Regions from separate parts of the Neoaquamicrobium sediminum genome, predicted to be linked through region 1. Evidence: predicted binding sites of a transcription regulator. Region 1 holds the regulator's gene; the other holds the start of a gene.

The links. The regulator LexA, encoded in region 1, represses DNA repair genes until DNA is damaged. The targets are predictions, from matches to a motif close to TGTTCNNNNTGTGTTCNG.
Region 2: parE (DNA topoisomerase IV subunit B) is a predicted target of LexA. The motif match lies at 1,230-1,247, and genes of this name have one in related genera.

Annotation. Positions count from the first base shown of each region.
Region 1 covers NZ_JAZHFV010000003.1:263,212-267,969, reverse strand. Annotated here, with positions in the region: gene trpD (anthranilate phosphoribosyltransferase) at 1-380, shown strand, start outside; gene trpC (indole-3-glycerol phosphate synthase TrpC) at 377-1,192, shown strand; gene moaC (cyclic pyranopterin monophosphate synthase MoaC) at 1,197-1,679, shown strand; gene V1479_RS11845 (molybdopterin molybdotransferase MoeA) at 1,681-2,892, shown strand; gene lexA (transcriptional repressor LexA) at 3,026-3,742, shown strand; gene V1479_RS11835 (ComEC/Rec2 family competence protein) at 4,003-4,758, opposite strand, start outside.
Region 2 covers NZ_JAZHFV010000003.1:409,529-414,286, forward strand. Annotated here, with positions in the region: gene V1479_RS12575 (VOC family protein) at 77-610, shown strand; gene parE (DNA topoisomerase IV subunit B) at 1,318-3,375, shown strand; gene V1479_RS12585 (BLUF domain-containing protein) at 3,407-3,730, shown strand; gene V1479_RS12590 (DUF2336 domain-containing protein) at 3,762-4,758, opposite strand, start outside.

The DNA.
Region 1 (4,758 bases):
AAGCTGTCTGGGTCGTCCATGGCGACGGGCTGGACGAAATGACGACGGCCGGCACGACGATGGTCGCGGCGCTGGAGAACGGCAAGATCCGTACCTTCGAGGTCCAACCCGAGGAGGTCGGCCTGGCACGCGTCAAGCCCGAGGACCTGAAGGGCGCCGATGCGGCTCACAACGCCAGGGCGCTTCGTGGCGTGCTTGCCGGCGACAAGGGTGCTTATCGCGATATCTCCCTCCTGAATGCGGCAGGCGCGCTTGTCGTGGCCGGCAAGGCCCGGACGCTAGACGAGGGCATGGAGCTTGCCACCCGCTCAATCGATAACGGGTCGGCGGCCTCCGCGCTCGAACTACTGGTGCACGTCTCCAACCGGGGAGCGGCATGACTGATATTCTGCGCAAGATCGAGGCCTACAAGCGCGAGGAGATCGCTGCTGCCAAGGCCGAGCTTCCGCTTGCCGAGGTCAAGGCGCGGGCTGCCGACCAGACCCCGCCTCGCGGTTTTCGCAAGGCGCTCGAGGCCAGGCACGAAGCCGGACAGTTCGCGCTGATCGCCGAGATCAAGAAGGCGAGCCCCTCGAAGGGGCTCATCCGTGCCGACTTCGATCCGCCCGCGCTTGCGCACGCTTACGAGCAGGGAGGCGCTGCGTGCCTGTCGGTGCTGACCGACCGCCCGTCTTTCCAAGGTGCGCCCGAATTCCTGACCGAGGCGCGGGCCGCCACCGCCCTGCCCGCGCTCCGCAAGGATTTCATGTTCGAGGCCTATCAGGTTCACGAGGCGCGAAGCTGGGGTGCCGATGCGATCCTCGTCATCATGGCGAGCCTGTCCGACGATGAAGCGAAAGCACTCGAGGATGAGGCCCATGCCATCGGCATGGACGTGCTCGTCGAGGTGCATGACGAGGCGGAACTGGATCGCGCGCTGAAGCACCTGTCCTCGCCGCTCGTCGGTATCAACAACCGCAACCTGCGCACCTTCGAGGTGAGCCTCGAAACCTCGGAGCGACTGGCGGCGCGCATCCCCCAAGAAAAGCTCATCGTCGGCGAGAGCGGCATCTTCACCAATGCCGACTGCGCGCGCCTGGCTCGCTCCGGCATCTCCACCTTCCTCGTCGGCGAAAGCCTGATGCGGCAGGCCGATGTTGCCGGCGCTACGCGGTCGCTGCTCGGTCTCGACACGCATCGGCTGGCAGGCTGACGCCGTGAGCGGCCTCACGCATCTTGGCGCATCCGGCGAGGCCAACATGGTCGATGTCGGCGGCAAGCAGGAGACTGAGCGCACGGCGGTTGCGCAAGGCGCGGTGACGATGCAGCCCTCCACGCTGGCCATGATCCTCGCCGGCGATGCAAAGAAGGGGGACGTGCTCGGCACCGCCCGCATTGCCGGCATCATGGCCGCCAAGCGGACGCACGAGCTGATCCCGCTCTGCCATCCGCTCCTGCTCACCAAGGTTTCGGTCGAGATAGAACCGGATGACAACCTGCCCGGCCTGCGCGTCACGGCGCTCGCCCGCGTGACCGGCAAGACCGGCGTCGAGATGGAAGCGCTGACGGCGGCTTCGGTCGCCTGCCTGACGATCTACGACATGGCCAAGGCAGCCGACCGCGCCATGACGATTTCCGACATCCGTGTGGTGGAAAAGTCCGGCGGCAAGTCCGGCGATTACCGGCTGCAGGACGTCTGACATGGCTGGCCTGCTGCCGGTTGACGAAGCGCTGCGCCGGCTGCTCGACGATGTGACGGCCCTGCCCGCCGAGGAGATCGCGATTGGAGACGCAGCCGGACATGTGCTGGCCAACGCCGTGGAGGCACGGCGGACGCAGCCTCCCTTCCCCGCTTCGGCAATGGACGGATATGCGGTGCGCGCCGCGGATACGGTCGACCAATCCACTGCTCTGACGGTCATCGGTCAATCGATAGCCGGCCAGCGCTTCGATGGCGCGGTCGGCGCCGGCGAGGCCGTACGCATCTTCACAGGCGCACCTGTCCCCGAAGGCGCGGATGCGGTTCTGCTTCAGGAAGATGCCGAGCCGGACGAAGACGGACTAACCATCCGCGCCAGCGAAGCGGTCACCCCTGGCCGTCACGTAAGGGCTGCCGGGCTCGATTTCCGCGTCGGCGACATCCTTTTGGCCAAAGGCCGGGCGCTCGACGCTGCAGCGCTGTCGCTCGCAGCAGCCGGCAACCACCCGCTCCTTTCGGTGGTGCGCACGCCGCTGGTCGCGATCCTGGCCACGGGCAGCGAGTTGCTGCCGCCCGGTTCGGAACCCGGGCCCGACCAGATCATCGCATCGAACGGCTATGGGGTCGCGGCGCTGGCGCGCGATGCAGGCGCTCGGGTGCTGGATCTCGGCATCGCGCCTGACGATCGCGGCGTGCTTGCCGAGCGCGTCCGTGACGCAATCTCGGCCGGTGCCGACGTGATCGTGACGCTCGGCGGTGCTTCGGTCGGCGACCACGACCTCGTCCGCGAGGTGCTTACTGGCGAAGGCATGGCGCTCGAGTTCTGGAAGATCGCCATGCGCCCCGGCAAGCCGCTGATGTTCGGCAGACTAGCCGAGACCCGTGTACTCGGCCTGCCGGGAAATCCGGTTTCAAGCCTCGTCTGCGCGCATCTGTTCCTGAAACCGCTGCTCGCGAAGCTTGGCGGCCGCCCACATGTTGCCGACATAAGGGAAGCCGTCCTTGGCGAAGCCATGAAGGCCAACGATCACCGGCAGGATTATGTCCGCGCGGCAGCGACGCTTGAGGACGGGCGCCTCGTTGCAAGGCCGTTCGCCGTGCAGGATTCCTCGATGCTGACGACACTGGCGCACGCCAACGCGCTCATCATCCGCGAACCGAACGTGGCCGCGTCGGAGGCGGGTGATGCCTGCCGCGTGTTGATGCTGCGCTGAGCCTGGCTTGGGCAATAAGGGCGGCCTCGAGCTGCCAAGTTCACGATAATTTAAGCCGTTGCGGAACACAACTGGAACAGATAGTGTTTGTTCTGGTTTTGTTTATGGACTGATTCCCAAAAGGGGCAACAGAATGCTGACGCGCAAGCAACACGAACTGCTTCTCTTCATCCATGAAAGGCTGAAGGAAACTGGCATTCCCCCTTCCTTCGACGAGATGAAGGAGGCGCTCGACCTCGCTTCCAAGTCCGGTATTCACCGCCTGATTACGGCGCTCGAGGAGCGCGGCTTCATTCGACGCCTGCCCAACAGGGCACGTGCGCTGGAAGTGCTGCGGCTGCCGGACTCGATCGCGCCGGGGCTCAATGCGGCCAAAAAGTTCTCGCCCAGCGTCATTCAAGGCAGCCTTGGCCGAGCGCCTGAACCCTCGCGCATCCAGGCTGCCAGCAATGACGATGATGCCGGTGCGGCCGTTGCGATTCCCGTAATGGGCCGGATTGCCGCCGGCGTGCCGATCGAGGCGATCCAGCACAGGACGCATTCGATCAGCGTTCCGCCGGAAATGCTTTCGGGCGGCGAGCACTACGCACTCGAGGTCAAGGGCGACTCGATGATCGAGGCTGGCATCTTCGACGGCGACACCGTCATCATCCGCGACGGCCAGACCGCCAATCCCGGCGACATCGTGGTGGCGCTCGTCGACGATGAGGAAGCAACCCTCAAGCGGTTCCGCCGCAAGGGCGCCTCGATCGCACTGGAGGCCGCCAATCCGGCCTACGAAACCCGTATCTTCGGTCCCGATCGCGTGAAGGTGCAAGGCAGGCTTGTCGGGCTTATTCGGCGGTATTGAGCGGCCCTTAGACAAGGTCATGCTCGACTGAGGATGAGCATGAGGGGCGGATTGATCGAATCCAACCTATTGGGCTCTATGCACGTCAAGGAATAGCCCGTCGGGCAGCAGGATTCCCGGGCGATGCACACCCTCCCTCATGCTGAGATGCGAGCCCCCGGGTCTTGCCTTCGGCGAGCCCGAGGACAGGCTCCGCGAGCCTTGAAGGACGCACCGATCAGCGCTTCCGCTGCAAAGGTATCGCGGCAGCCGGCGGGGTGTTACTCACCTTGCGATTTCTGCCAGGGTGGAAGTCCCCTCGCCTCCCGCGAATACTGCCGGTGCGCGTGCCAGTGCCGATAAGGTTCGCGGATCGCGAAACGGATGTTTGGGTATAAAGCCGGTCTCGCGGAAGTGCGATCCAAGTCGCTGGCGCCTGTGCCAGGGCTTGCTCCGGTCCCGCGTGTTTCCCTGATGATGTCGTTCTCGAAGACGATCTCGGCGCTGCCGCGGCGGGCCAGATCGCGCTTGGTGATGACCGCAACGCTGCTATCCCGGCAAGGATTGTTCGCAGTGGCGTCGTCGATGACGATCAGGCTGGCATAAGAACACGCAGTCGAAGCCGTTCGTTCGCCGTCGGCGTGAACGACTATGCCGCCGCCGCCATGGCGCGCTATGCAAAGCCCTTCGCCGCACCGGAAAGGCAACTCGCTCTCATCGTCACTCAGGGCGGCATGAGGCGGGAGCCCGGCATCACCTTCGATGGGCCAAACCAGTTCGCCGGCTTGTGCGGCCCGCTGCCAATTCTGGATGGTAAAGGCGCTTGGTCGCGCGCGGTTGACGGCGAGGCGCCCATTGCCGCGATCGACAGCAACGAGCCGCGCGTCCTCCGAGACGAAGACATGCGGCAACTGCCGTGTCGCGATCAGGAACGCCCCGGCGATGAGCAGCGGAAGTGCTGCCCAGCGCAGGGCGCTGCCAGCCATCGTCAGGATCGCCAGCGCTGCGGTCAGCATCAGCACCGCCGAAAGCGGGAT
Region 2 (4,758 bases), 150 kb from region 1:
GCGGCGATACGTCCTCGGGTGGCAGGGGCGGCATGCCCCTGCCCTTCCAACCCATACGAGGATGAGGAGAAAACCCATGGAAACCCGCACCGCGCCGCGCTCCGTCGCCAAGGACAAGAACAGCCCTCTGCGCCAGATCACTCCTTGTCTCTGGTTCGACGACAAGGCGGAGGATGCAGCCAACTTCTACGTCTCGATCTTCCCCAACTCGCACATCAGGACGATCAGTCGCTACGGCGCCGAAGGCAAGGAAATCCACGGCAAGGAAGAAGGCACGGTGATGACCGTCGCTTTCACGCTCGATGGCCAGGATTTCGTCGGCCTCAATGGCGGGCCGCACTTCACCTTTGATGAGGCGATCTCGTTCCAGATTCCGTGCGCAGACCAGGAAGAGGTTGACTATTACTGGGCCAGGCTCAGCGAAGGCGGCCAGGAAGGCCCCTGCGGCTGGGTGAAGGACAGGTTCGGCCTGTCCTGGCAGGTGGTGCCCAACGCCATGTTGGAAATGATGCAGGATGCCGATTCCGCAAAGGTCGCGCGCGTCACCGCCGCGTTCCTGCAGATGAAGAAGTTCGACATCGCGCAACTGCGCGCGGCCTTCGAAGGCTGATGCCCGCAGAAGCCGTTCGGAGCTATAGCGTGTCGCTGCCGATGGTATTCGGATAGGAGCACTACACCTGCGCCGCGTCGATTTGCATCGGACACCTCAGCGACGTCATCCTCGGGCTTGTCCCGAGGATCTACTGCTCTGACAGGTTGGCAGATCCTCGGGACAAGCCCGAGGATGACGTCGTCGATATGAATCCGCCAACGCGCAACACGCTTTAGGCAATCGGCTCGCCCGCGACCGGCGCAGAATGTGTCAGCATATGCGATTGTGCGGATGTGACGTCAGTCTCCGCCCGCGCCAGTCGCACCGCGCCGAACGCCAGCGCGAAAGCAGCCGCAAAAATCAGTGACCGGCGTAGCCAACGCGGCAGTCCGTCCGCCTGCGTTGTGTCCACTGTGGCCGGCACCGCGCCGCTTCCAACCGTTGCCATAGTTCCGTGTTTCACAGCCTTTGCCCCTGCACTTTTGCCGTTTTTGTGTTACGGGCGAAGCTGGAGGCGAAAGCTGAACAAATTTGTCCCCTGAAGCGGCACAAAAGGGGCTTATTCGTCAGGCTGGTTAGGCTTCGGTAACACCGATCCGTAAAATTGTAGCCATTCGACGCGATCGCGACCCCCGGCGCGAACGTATCAGGAACTCCCGTCGCCTTGGCCGCCGAACCATGGCAGTATCGGCGGTGATTCGCGGCAGATCGAACGACAGGCATTCATGGACGACGCAAACGACCTCTTCGCCAACCTCGCCGACAGCCCTGCCCCGCAGCGCGCGCCCGACCGCCCGGCAGACCCGCTGGTGCAGGCCGCCAAGGCAAAGCAGCCGCAGCAGAAGGATGGTAGCGAAGGTTACAGCGCGGCAGACATCGAGGTTCTGGAAGGGCTGGAGCCGGTGCGGCGGCGGCCGGGCATGTATATCGGCGGCACTGACGAGAAGGCGTTGCATCACCTTTTCGCCGAAGTGATCGACAACTCGATGGACGAGGCCGTCGCCGGCCATGCGACCTTCATCGAGGTCGAGCTGGACGCCGAAGGCTTCATCACCGTCACGGACAACGGTCGTGGCATACCGGTCGACCCGCACCCGAAGTTCAAGGACAAGTCGGCGCTCGAAGTCATCATGACGACGCTGCACGCCGGCGGCAAGTTCGACTCCAAGGTCTACGAAACCTCCGGCGGCCTGCACGGCGTCGGCGTCTCGGTCGTCAACGCGCTGTCCGACGTGCTCGAAGTCGAGGTCGCGCGCGGCCGCAAGCTCTACCGTCAGCGCTTCTCGCGCGGCGTACCGCAGGGACCGCTGGAAAACCTCGGCGACGTGCACAACCGGCGCGGCACGCGCACCCGTTTCCATCCCGACGCGGACATATTTGGAAAGAGCGCGAAGTTCGAGCCGGCGCGGCTCTACCGCATGGCCCGCTCCAAGGCATATCTCTTCGGCGGCGTGGAAATCCGCTGGTCGTGCGACCCGGCATTGATCCCTGAAAAGGACGAGACGCCGGCAAAGGCCGTCTTTCACTTTCCCGGCGGATTGAAGGATTATCTGGCCGCATCGCTCGGCTCTGATTTTCAGGTCACGCGCGAAATCTTCGCCGGCAAGAGCGAGAAGCAGGGCGGCCACGGCTCCATGGAATGGGCTGTCACCTGGTATGGCGGCGACGGCTTCCTGAACTCCTACTGCAACACCATTCCGACGCCGGAAGGCGGCACCCACGAGATGGGTTTCCGCAACGTGTTGACGCGCGGGCTGAAGGCCTATGCGGATCTGGTCGGAAACAAGCGCGCCTCGGTCGTCACCGGCGAGGACGTGATGATCTCGGCTGCCGGCATGCTGTCGGTGTTCATCCGCGAACCGGAATTCGTCGGCCAGACCAAGGACCGGCTGGCGACGGTGGAAGCCCAGCGCATCGTGGAGACGGCGATCCGCGACGCCTTCGACCACTGGCTCGCCGACAATCCCCAGGAAGCCTCCAAGCTGCTCGACTGGGTAATCGCGCGCGCAGATGAACGCGTACGCCGCCGCCAGGAGAAGGAAGTCAGCCGCAAGAGCGCGGTGCGCAAGCTGCGCCTGCCCGGCAAGCTGGCCGACTGCACGCAGGGCGCGGCGCAAGGCGCAGAACTCTTCATCGTCGAGGGCGACTCGGCCGGCGGCTCCGCCAAGCAGGCGCGCGACCGCGCCAGCCAGGCGGTGCTGCCTCTGCGCGGCAAGATCCTGAACGTGGCCAGCGCCGGCCACGACAAGCTTTCGGCCAACCAGCAGATCGCGGACATCATCCAGGCGCTGGGCTGCGGCACGCGCTCGAAATACCGCGACGAGGACCTGCGCTACGACCGCATCATCATCATGACGGATGCCGACGTCGACGGCGCGCATATCGCCTCGCTGCTGATTACCTTCTTCTATCAGGAGATGCCGCAGCTCATCAAAGGCGGCCATCTCTACATGGCCGTGCCGCCGCTCTATCGCATCAGCCAGGGCGGCAAGACGATGTATGCGCGCGACGACGCCCACAAGGACGAGCTCGTGAAGAACGAATTCACAGGCCGCGGCAAGATCGAGATCGGCCGCTTCAAGGGCCTTGGCGAGATGATGGCAAACCAGCTCAAGGAAACGACCATGGACCGGCGCAAGCGCACGCTGCTGCGGGTCGATGTGGACGAGACCGATCCGGAAGGGACGCGCGCGTCCGTAGACGCGTTGATGGGCACCAAGCCCGAAGCCCGGTTCCGCTTTATCCAGGAGCGTGCCGAGTTCGTCGAAGAGCTCGACATCTGAGCAGCCGCCTTTCGTACATCAGGAAATCACCATGCCTCTGAGGATTGTCTACGTCTCCACTCTCGAGCAGCATGTGACCGAGGCCGAACTTGCCGCGCTCGTGGACAAGGCTGCCGCCTTCAACACAAGCCACGGCATCACCGGCATACTTGCCGTCGAGGACAGGCGTGTGTGCCAGATTCTCGAAGGTCCGGACGCCGCCGTGGATGCGCTGTTCGCGTCCATCAAGCGCGATGACCGGCACTCCGGCATCGTAGAGCTCGTACGCCACGGCATCGACGCAACCACTTTCGATGACTGGGGCATGGTTCGTCGCGGCATGCTCGACATCGTCGTCGCCGCCTACGCCGCGTAGCGCACCATTCAGGGATTGCGCGTCGTGCGCGTCAAGCCGCCGCAATCGCCAGTGCATGGGAGCGCGCATTCTCGCGCAGAACCTCAAGGTGAATTGCCTTGATCAGGGCGGCCGTTTCGCGGTCGCGCTCACTCGGCCCCGACTGCCCTGGCGCGGCATTGACCTCGCCCAGCATCAGCCAGGTCACCTCCTGCGCCCCGGCGACGCGTTTTCCGGTGGCGACCTCTCGCCATACCTTGAGCGCGCGCAGGAAGACCGCGTGCAGCGTTTCGACAAGGCCGGCCGAGCGGAAGAGAGCCGTCACGGCGACATCCCGGCCGGAGGCCAGGATCGCCCGCACACGTTCCTCGGACTGGCCAGTCAGCGCCATCAGTACGGAACCGAAGAAATCCACCTTGCCATGCGCAATCGCGCGGATGAGAAAGCTGGCCGTGAGCTCGCCACGCAGACGCAGATGCTCGATGAGCGCGGCGTGCTCGCCACGCGCGGTCTTGTCGAGCAGTGTCAGCGAAGCGCGCTGGCACGCCTCGCGGGTAACGCGCTCGGCACGCGCCTGCCCCATTAGCGCAATCACCAGCGGCGACGTCTTCAATGCCTCGCCAAGTTTGACGAGCAGCATGTGCCTGCAGTCACCCGGCAGACGCCGGTCGTTCAAAAGTGTTTCGCGCAGCGCGGCCTGATGGCCATGGCGCTCCGCCATCCGGCGAAAAGACAGCGAAGCGATGTCCGCCCCGCCGTTGCGGGCAAGAACAACACAGGCCTCTAGTTCGCCCACTTCGGCTATCGCCGCCGCCAGGCTCATGGAAACCGACGCACGTCCCGCAATCAGGCTCTGGATCGGGCCGTCGGACGCCGCGACCCGGTCGATCAGATCCGCATCGGTAAGCAACGGCGAACGTACCAGAACCGGGGCCGCAACCTCCTTCTGGTCCGAAGCCAGCGCGGCGATGATCTGCGGCGGCGCGTAGCGGCTCATCGACAACGCATCGGCCAATGCGGCGCGCACCTTGGGTGACGGGTCGTCGAGC